DNA from 2 places in the Streptomyces sp. ActVer genome. Region 2 is predicted to be linked to the other one. Evidence: riboswitches for the same ligand, from Rfam matches in the RefSeq annotation. Region 2 holds a riboswitch; the other holds the start of a gene.
The links. Region 2 has a riboswitch for cyclic di-AMP ahead of O3Q52_RS26415 (C40 family peptidase). Riboswitches for the same ligand answer to the same signal wherever they lie in the genome.

Region 1: another riboswitch for cyclic di-AMP. It lies ahead of O3Q52_RS18335 (LysM peptidoglycan-binding domain-containing M23 family metallopeptidase); the one in region 2 lies ahead of O3Q52_RS26415 (C40 family peptidase).

What each region holds. Positions count from the first base shown of each region.
Region 1 is NZ_JAPWHT010000099.1:22,466-26,876, reverse strand. Features, by position in the region: partial or broken gene O3Q52_RS18345 (SGNH/GDSL hydrolase family protein) at 1-82, opposite strand, end outside; gene O3Q52_RS18340 (DUF6250 domain-containing protein) at 229-948, opposite strand; gene O3Q52_RS18335 (LysM peptidoglycan-binding domain-containing M23 family metallopeptidase) at 1,145-2,083, opposite strand; cyclic di-AMP (ydaO/yuaA leader) riboswitch at 2,088-2,252, opposite strand; gene O3Q52_RS18330 (alpha-galactosidase) at 2,548-4,411, opposite strand, start outside.
Region 2 is NZ_JAPWHT010000173.1:12,405-16,815, reverse strand. Features, by position in the region: gene O3Q52_RS26420 (Tat pathway signal sequence domain protein) at 1-1,521, shown strand, start outside; cyclic di-AMP (ydaO/yuaA leader) riboswitch at 1,714-1,886, shown strand; gene O3Q52_RS26415 (C40 family peptidase) at 1,982-3,466, shown strand; gene O3Q52_RS26410 (DUF4394 domain-containing protein) at 3,572-4,411, opposite strand, start outside.

The sequences.
Region 1 (4,411 bases), on a different contig from region 2:
AGCCGACGAACGCCCCGTCCGGGCCAAGGTCGCCGACGCCCTCGGTGAAGCTGTCCCCCACCGCCACGTACGACCCGATCACTGATCTGTTGTCATTCTTCGAATCGTCTGCCACATCGGGCCATGATTCACCTTCGGGTGTGAGCTACGCGACCGTAGGAAGGGGTTGACGGGCGGTGAGATAAGCCACTCGTCAAGTGTTGGTCAATCCCGGAATAAGGGGCTCGATCAGGCACGTTGTCGCAGCTCCCGCACCCGGAAGTCCGTGATCCTGAAGTGACTCCACACGGTCCGGAACGCGAAGTTGCCGCTCGTGTACGGCTCTTGGTCCACGAAGTCGAAGACGAGCCGTCCGTTGTCCCACCACTGGACCGTCGAGCCGTTCGAGACGATCCGGACACGGTTGGGTTCGTTCGCCGTGAGCAGCGGCTCGGTGTAGTCGAAGACGAGGGGTCGGACGCCCGCCTCACCGACGTAACGGCGCAGCCTGGTCGTGGTGTTGGTGTTGGCGCCGTATCCGGCGTAGTACGTCGTGAGGTGGTCGTACTCGTCGAGCGCGCCGCCCCGCTGCGTGGCGAAGAGGTCCTCCGGGGAGCGGACGTCCGTGGCGTTCCAGAAGTTGTTGAGGTCCGAGACCCGGTCGTTGGCGCCGCCCGCCGAGACCGGTGTGGCGGTGTACTCCAGGACGTACGGCCCTCGCAGCTTTCGCTTGAACCAGACCGTCGCGCCGCTCGGCACATCTATCTCCAGGACTCCCCGGGAGGCGGTGACACTGCCGCCGTCCTGCAGTTCCGTCACCCACTGGCCGAGGCCGTGCCGGAAGTCGTCGCGGGCGATGAGCCGCCCCGGACGGTGCCGGGCTGCCGCGCTCGCCGTCTGCGTGGGGACGAGCGCAGCGGGTGCGGCACCGGTGGCCAGGGCTCCGAATGCTCTGCGTGTGGTCGTCATGAAGACCTCCAAGGCATGAAAGGCGCATAGAAAGCGCTTGCGGAGATCACTGTGTCCCGGCTTCCGCACCCCTGTCGACACATCGCCCGGCCATGCCACAGAACCGAAACACCGAAGGCCGGACCCCGGGGATCACAGGGTCCGGCCTTCGGAGACGAGCGGAGTGGTACGCCGTGCGGGCGTGCCTGGCGTCGGGTCAGACGGAGACGCCCTTGCCACGCAGGTACGCCAGCGGGTCCACGTCCGAGCCGTAGTCGGGGGTGGTGCGGATCTCGAAGTGCAGGTGCGGGCCGGTGACGTTGCCCGTCGCGCCGGAGAGGCCGACCTGCTGACCCTCGGACACGGTCTGTCCGGCCGAGACGGAGAGGGAGGACTGGTGGGCGTACTGGGCGTAGCGGCCGTCGTCGAGCTTGATGACGACCTGGTTGCCGTACGCGCCGGCCCAGCCGGCCGAGACGACCGTGCCCGCGCCGACGGACTTGAGGGACGTGCCGGTCGGGACCACGAAGTCGACGCCGGTGTGGTAACCGCTGGACCACATGCTGCCCGACATCTTGTACGGGGTGCCGACGCCCGCGCCCGCGACCGGCAGCGTGAAGCCGGCGGCACTGGCTTCGGACGCGGCCTTGGGAGCCGCAGCCTTGGGAGCCGCAGCCTTCTTCGCGGACGACTCGGTGGCCTTGGAGGCACCGGAGTCGGAGCCGGAGTCCGAGGAGGCGGCGGCCTTGCCGATCGACAGCTTCAGGCCCGGGTGGATCAGCGCCGGGTCACCGCCGATCGCCTTGCGGTTGTCCTCGTACAGCTTCTTCCAGCCACCGCTGACGTCCTGTGTGTCGGCGATCTTCGACAGGGAGTCGCCCGCACGCACGGAATAGGTCTTGGCCGCGGCCTTCTTCGCCTCGGCCTTCTTCGCCTCGGCCTTCTTGTCGGCGGCGGCAGGCGCCGATTCGGCGGCCTTACTCGCGACATTCGAGACGCTCGCCACGGAATCGGCGGCGGACTGCGGAGTCGCGGCGTGCGCTCCGGTCGCACCGAGCAGCGGAAGGGCCAGCGCGGCGCCACCGGTTCCGGCGACGGCTATGGAGCGGGTGAAACGCTGGGACTTGGGACGGCGGTGCTTACCCTTCGCGGGCATGACGAATTCCTCTCCGGCGCCTGCGAGGTGAGCTGTCGGGTGCGAGCTGGAGATGCCCGGCCGTGTTTGCGCACGACTTAACCCCTAGCCGTTCCGGAGACCGGAACAGGCGTTCTACCTGTGGGTCCCCCGCTCCTGCCGTGTACGGGTGGGTGAGCGGATTCCGGGCGGCGGCAGGATTGGGCGTCCGTCCGGATTGATGGCGAACGTAAGCGACATGAAGACGCAGGAACAACCTTTGGGGTTTCCTGTGTGCCCCGTTCTCTTGATCCCTGACCGAAATGACGGTCACGCTGCGTAAATCAGGGATCTTCCCCCTTTGTTAAATCCCTGAAAACGCAGCCGAATTACGTGAACATGGCGACAGCGGACCGTCACGAATATGACGCTGCTCACGGAGTGCCGTTCCAGGAGCCTTTATTCCAGAGCGAGTTGGAACTAAGGCTCCATTACGGACACAACAGTCACATGCGACGCAGGCGGAAAACTGCCGCATCAAGGTCACCGTGCAGCCCCGTCCGCAACCCGTGATGCAACAGCACCGCACCTCGGTGGACTTCGCCCGTTTCGAGGCATTCGTACACCGCTGTCGGGTCGAGCCCCCGCAGCCGCACCGGAGCGACCGGCTCACCGTAGTGCTGGGCCTGGAGCCAGGCGAGGACCACGACCTCGCCGTCACGCGAGTACTGCACGGCGCTCAGTCCGCCCTCCGGCGCCCGCAGCCGGTGGAGGTCCCCGCCCTGCACGACGGGCCGGATCTCCTTGTAGAGCTCCACCCACGTCCGCGCCTCGGCCAGTTCCTCGTCGCTCCACCGGGTCAGGTCGCCGCCGACACCGAGCACTCCGGCCATCGCGCTCACGAAGCGGAAGCGCAACGAACTGACGCGGCCGTTGAGCTGGACGTTCGGGCTGTCGGTGACCCAGGCCGCCATGGTCCGCGCGGGATGCACCTGAGTGAAGCCGTGCTGGATGGCGAGCCGGTCGAGCGGGTCGGTGTTGTCCGAGGTCCACACCTGGTCCGTACGCGCCATGATCCCGAGGTCGATACGGCCGCCGCCGCCCGAGCAGGACTCGAAGGCGACGCCCGGGTGGGCCTCCCTCAGCCGGTCCAGGAGGCGGTACAGGGCGTGCACATGGTCCACCCAGAGCCGCTGCGGGTAGGCCTCGCCGGGCCACCCCGCGTCGGTGAAGCAGCGGTTGAAGTCCCACTTCACATAGTCGATCGGCGCACTGGAGAGCAGCATGTCGAGCTGCTCCCAGAGGTACTCCTGGACGTCCTCGCGGGCGAGGTTCAATACGAGCTGATTGCGCAGCTCCGACCTCTTTCGTCCCGGTTGGAACTGCACCCAGTCGGGGTGCGCGCGATACAGCTCGCTGTCCGGGTTGACCATCTCGGGCTCGACCCAGATCCCGAACTGCATCCCCAGCGCGTGCACCTCGTCGGCGAGGGGCTTGAGGCCCGCCGGGAAGCGGTCGGGGTTGGGCGTCCAGTCGCCGAGCCCGGCCCGGTCACTGGTGCGCGCCCCGAACCAGCCGTCGTCGACCACGAACAGCTCGACCCCCATGGCGGCGGCCCGCCGCGCGAGCGCCCCCTGCTGTTCCTCGGAGATGTCGAACTCCGTGGCCTCCCAGGAGTTGTAGAGCACCGGCCGGTGCTCGTCCGCGTCCGGGATCACATAGGCGCGCTGGTAGGCGTGCCAGGCACGGCTCGCGCCGCCGAATCCGCCGTCGCTCCACAGCCCCGCGAAGACGGGTGTGACGAAGCTCTCCCCCGGCTCCAGCCGCAGCAGCCCCGAGTCGTCGTACCCGACCCCGCCGGTGATCTGCACGCGCGCGTCCGGGAGTTGGGCCACGGCGATCCGCCAGGTGCCCGACCAGGCGAGGGCGCACCCGTAGACCTCGCCCCGCTCCTCGGTGGCCGCTCCGTCGGGGTCCAGGGCGACCCAGGGCAGGTGCTGGTGCGAGGTGTGCCCGCGCCGGCTGCCGATGACCTTCTCACCGTAGGTGAGTTCGGAGCGTACGAGCCGGGACTCGGCCGCCCACCGCCCGTGCAGCTGGGACAGCCGCCAGCCGTCGCGGTGCGGCAGCGTCCAGGCCGCGGAGTCGGCGCGCAGCACCTCCAGGGCGGGCCCTTCGTTGGCGAGGGTCACCCACCGCTCGACGACGTCGGTCCCGGCCCGCATCCGGTAGTGCAGCGTGATCCCGAGCCCGGAGTCGGAGAACCGCAGCCGCAGCTCGTCGCCGTCCGCCTCGTACGTCTCGAAGCTCCACTCGGTGCCGCGCCGCTCGTCCGTCCGCACGGACAGGGCGGGCCGCACGAACCGGGGG
Region 2 (4,411 bases):
TACTACCTGCACTTCCTGTACGAGGGCGACGACGGCAGACTGCATCTGCCGCCGACCCACTCGCCCGAGTACGGCAACGCCCCCGACTGCAACTACGACCTGGCACTGCTGCGTTGGAGCTGCGCGACCCTGCTGGAGACCACCGAACTGCTCGGCGTACGGGACGAGCTGGCGCCCAAGTGGCGCGAGGTGCTGGCGAAGCTGACCGACTACCCGGTGGACGGGAACGGCTTCATGATCGGCGCGGGCGTCCCCTTCGCCAAGTCCCACAGGCACTACTCCCACATGCTCTCCGTCTACCCTCTCCACCTCGTCAACTGGGAACAGCCCGAGCACCGGGACCTGATCGAACGGTCGCTGAACCACTGGATCGGCTTCGAGGGCGCCCTGCGCGGCTACAGCTTCACCGGCGCCGCCTCCATCACCGCCCAGATGGGCCGGGGCGACGACGCGCTGACGTACTTACGCGAGCTGGTCGACCGCTTCGTACAGCCCAACACCATGTACTACGAGGCGGGTCCGGTCGTCGAGACACCGCTGTCCGCCGCGCAGAGCCTGCACGACATGCTCTGCCAGAGCTGGGGCGACACGATCCGCGTCTTCCCGGCCGTCCCGGGTGCCTGGCGGGACGTCACGCTGCACGACTTCCGCACCCAGGGCGCGTTCCTCGTCAGCGCCGTCCGCCGGGGCGGCACCACCCGCTGGGTCCGCGTACGCAGCCTCGCCGGGGAGCCCTGCCGGGTACGCCACTCCCTGCGCGGGCGTCTCACGGTCGCCGGGGTCGGCGGCCCCGCACCCGCCTGGCGCGACCTGGGCGACGGCGTCGTCGAACTGGACCTGGCACGCGACGCGGAGGCGGTGATCCACCCGGCGGGCTCGCGGCCCGACCTGCGGATCGCCCCGGTGGAGGTGACCGTGCCCGCCGACCCGTGGGGACTGCCGGAACCGCCGCAGAGCGGAACCGTCACCCGGCTCGACCTCACCGGACACTTCGACAACGACGGCATCACCACCGAGATGTACTACGGCGACGGGGACTTCGACGGCACCGGCCGTACGTACCCCATGGCCCAACTCCCGCAGACCGGGCAGACGACGGACAACGGCATCGCCTTCCTCTTCACCAACGGCAGCGAGGGAACGAACAACAACCTCGTGGCGGCAGGGCAGGAGATCACCGTCTCGCAGGGCGCGCAACGGGCGTTCACGAAGCTGCACGTGCTGGGCTCGGGCGACACGGCGGCCGTGACCGTCCCCGCGGTGGTCCGGTACGCCGACGGAACGAGCGAGGCCGCGCCGATCGCGCTGACCAACTGGCTGGCGTCCGGCCCCGAGTTCGGCGAGACCGAGGCGGTGATCACCGGTCAGATCCACTCGCGCACCGGGCCGTCGGCCACCAAGGCGGCCGTCTTCCACCAGGTGATCGAGCTCGACGCGCGCAAGCAGCTCACCGCGATCACCCTGACCACGCCCTCGGGGTCGTCCAGGGCCCATGTCTTCGCCCTCTCGCTGGAGCAGTAGTCGGGAGGGGCGGAAGCAGCAGGATCGGCGAACCGTGAGAAGTCGTCGAAGTCCGGCGATGTCTCGACCCGGTACGACGAAGGTCACAGTTATATATCGGACACTTCGCCCTTCAATCTTCACACGAGGTGCACATGTTGGCTAAGTTGACGGACAGGACGCACGACTCCCTCCGGTGAACCTCGCCGGGTCGCGCGGCCTCCGCCGAATCCGGTGGCCCTCGCGGCGACCGGAACCGGGGACCCAACCGAACTTTGGGGTGAATCGGCCCAACCGCCCGACAGGGCAAGGGCCGTAGGGCATACCTTCCGGATTCCTCGCCCGAACCCGACAGCTAACTCGGTAGGCGGAGCACGGAAGGAGTACGGCTCCCATCGCGCCGGAACGAACCCCGCGCCCCGGAGGCAGCAACCTCCCGGGCATACCCCGGCCCGCCCTCGCGACGGCGGCCGCCACCTCAGTGGACCTCTACTCCTCGGCCGGCGGTTCCTCGCCCGCATCGCCGGCAAGAGGGGACGACGGGCCCAGTCGCGAAGAGGTCCAGCAGCGGATCAGCAGCCTCTACGACCAGGCGGAGACCGTCAGCGGGAACTACAACGCGACCCGGGCGATGAACTCGGGGCGGCCGCGCGAGCGTATGGCACCCGGGCCCGACACGGGGCGTGAGCGTGCCGACACGGTCGCCGCCGCCGATCCCGTTCTGAGCGACCGCGCCAAGCAGTGGTTCGACGTGGGGCGTTCGCAACTGGGGCCCCTCATTCCCGCCGTGCTGCCGCCCGACAGGACGCCGGACCGCGGCCCGGCCGCGACGCGGCCCAAGAGCCCCGGTGACCGTCCGGCCGACCGGTCACCCGACCGCTCGCCCGACCGTGCGCTGGAAGGGGCGGGCAAACCCCTCCTGGAGCTGACCGCCGGACCCGGCACCGCGACAACCGCCCGACCCGTGGCGGAGTTGACCGCAGGACCCATCGCCGCGCTGCCGGCCGTGCCGCAGGCGCGACAGGAGGCCACCGCGATCCTGCCCGCGACCGCAGCCGATCCGCGGCAGTCGCTGAAGACCTCCAAACAGCGGAACCAGAGCAAGCTCGCGAAGGCCCGTGAGCTGCTCTCCGCGCACACCGCCCGGCGGAGCGCGCCGGTGGCGGCCATCGAACCCCCTCCGGCGGAGACCGTCTGGGCCACCACCGAGGGGCAGGGCTACCGCCAGGCCGAGGCCGAATGGTGGCAGCCGCAGGCGCAGCCGCTGTCGGCCGGTTTCGGCATGGAACCGGCCGTCGACGCCCTGGGCGGCCCGGACCTGACGTTCGGCATGGGGCTGCCCGCTGCTCCGGCCCCGACTCCGGCAGTCGCTCCGTCAATCGCTCCGGCTCCGTCGATCGGCATGGATCTGCCCATGGGCCCGGACCTGTCGTTCGGTATGGCTCCGCCCATCGACACCCGTACGCCGATCGGCACGGGCCTGCCCATCGGTTCGGACGGCGCCGCGAACCCGGGGTACGGCACTCCGACCCCCGGCTACGGCGTTGCGACCTCGGCATACAGCGGTGGGTCGACCCCGGGATACGCCGGACCGACCCCCGGATACGGCGGGAAGGCCGCGACAGCCGTCGACTTCGCCCGTGAGCAGATCGGCAAGCCCTGTGTCTGGGGAGCGATGGGGCCGGGCTCGTACGACTGCTCAAGCCTCACCCAGGCGGCCTGGAAAGCGGCCGGGGTCGCACTCCCGCGTACCGTGAACGATCAGGCGACCGCCGGTATGGCGGTCCCCCTCTCCGACATCCGTCTCGGCGACCTGGTCCTCTTCCACGGACACGTCGGCCACGTCGGCATCTACAGCGGCAACGGCATGATGGTCCACGCGCCGAGCCCGGGGGCGGCCATCCGCGAGGAGTCGATCCACTGGGCCGGCGAGCCGGCGATCCACAGCGTGATCCGGCCTGCCTGACCCGGAGCCGTACCTGACCCGGAGGCCGTATCGGAACGCGCGCGAGGCGCCGACCGATACGGCCCCTGATCGTCTCGTGACGGAGACGGCCGGTCCGCGGTCGGGTCAGCCCGCGTCGAGCGCGACGGCGATGTCGGTGATGGGTATCGGGAACGGGTACACGTCGGTCGTGGCTCCGGTGAGTACGTCGACGGTGTAGAGCGTCGTCGTCGAGGCACCGGCCGGGGTGAGGGCGGCGAAGGCCGTGTTCGAGATGGTCTTGCCCGCGCTCAGGTCGCTGAAGATGTCGAAGCCCGCGTTGGCACCGGCGTCGAAGCCGAGCGAACCGGTCGCGACCAGCAGGCCGTTGGCGGGCGGTGACTGGATGACGACCTGGTCCGAGGTCGTGTTGATGTCGAACAGCGTGGTCGCGGTGGCCGAGTTGAGGTCGTTGTTGGTGTAGGCGGCGCCGGTGACGCCGCGGGTCGTCGCCCCGTCCGTGGTCAGCGGGGTGTTCGTGGCGGTGCTGCTGTTGGCGAGGTTGTGCGCCAGGTTCTGACCGGTGTCGCTGATGATCCGGAGCCGGTCGGCCGCGGGGTTGAAGTCGACACCGAAGTTCGTGCCCTGCAACGGGACGCTGAGCTGCGAGACCTTGGTGACCTGCACGTCCGGGACGGCGGGCGGGGTCTTGACCGTGTAGACGCCGCCCTGGTTGCCGACGGCGTACATCAGACCGTTCTGTACGCGGAAGTCGATCCCGATGACCGCGGTGTCGCCGACGAGCCCGTTGATGACCCTGAACCAGTTGAGCACGTCGGGTCTGTCGGTGGTGAAATACGCCATCAGCCTGCCGTCGGCCGAGATGCCGAACGCCGGCAGGCTGGGTGTCGCCGCGTGGCTGGTGCCCGGGGTCGCCACGACGAGTGCCGCCATGGCGGACGCGGCCGCGACCGCCGTGGCCATCTT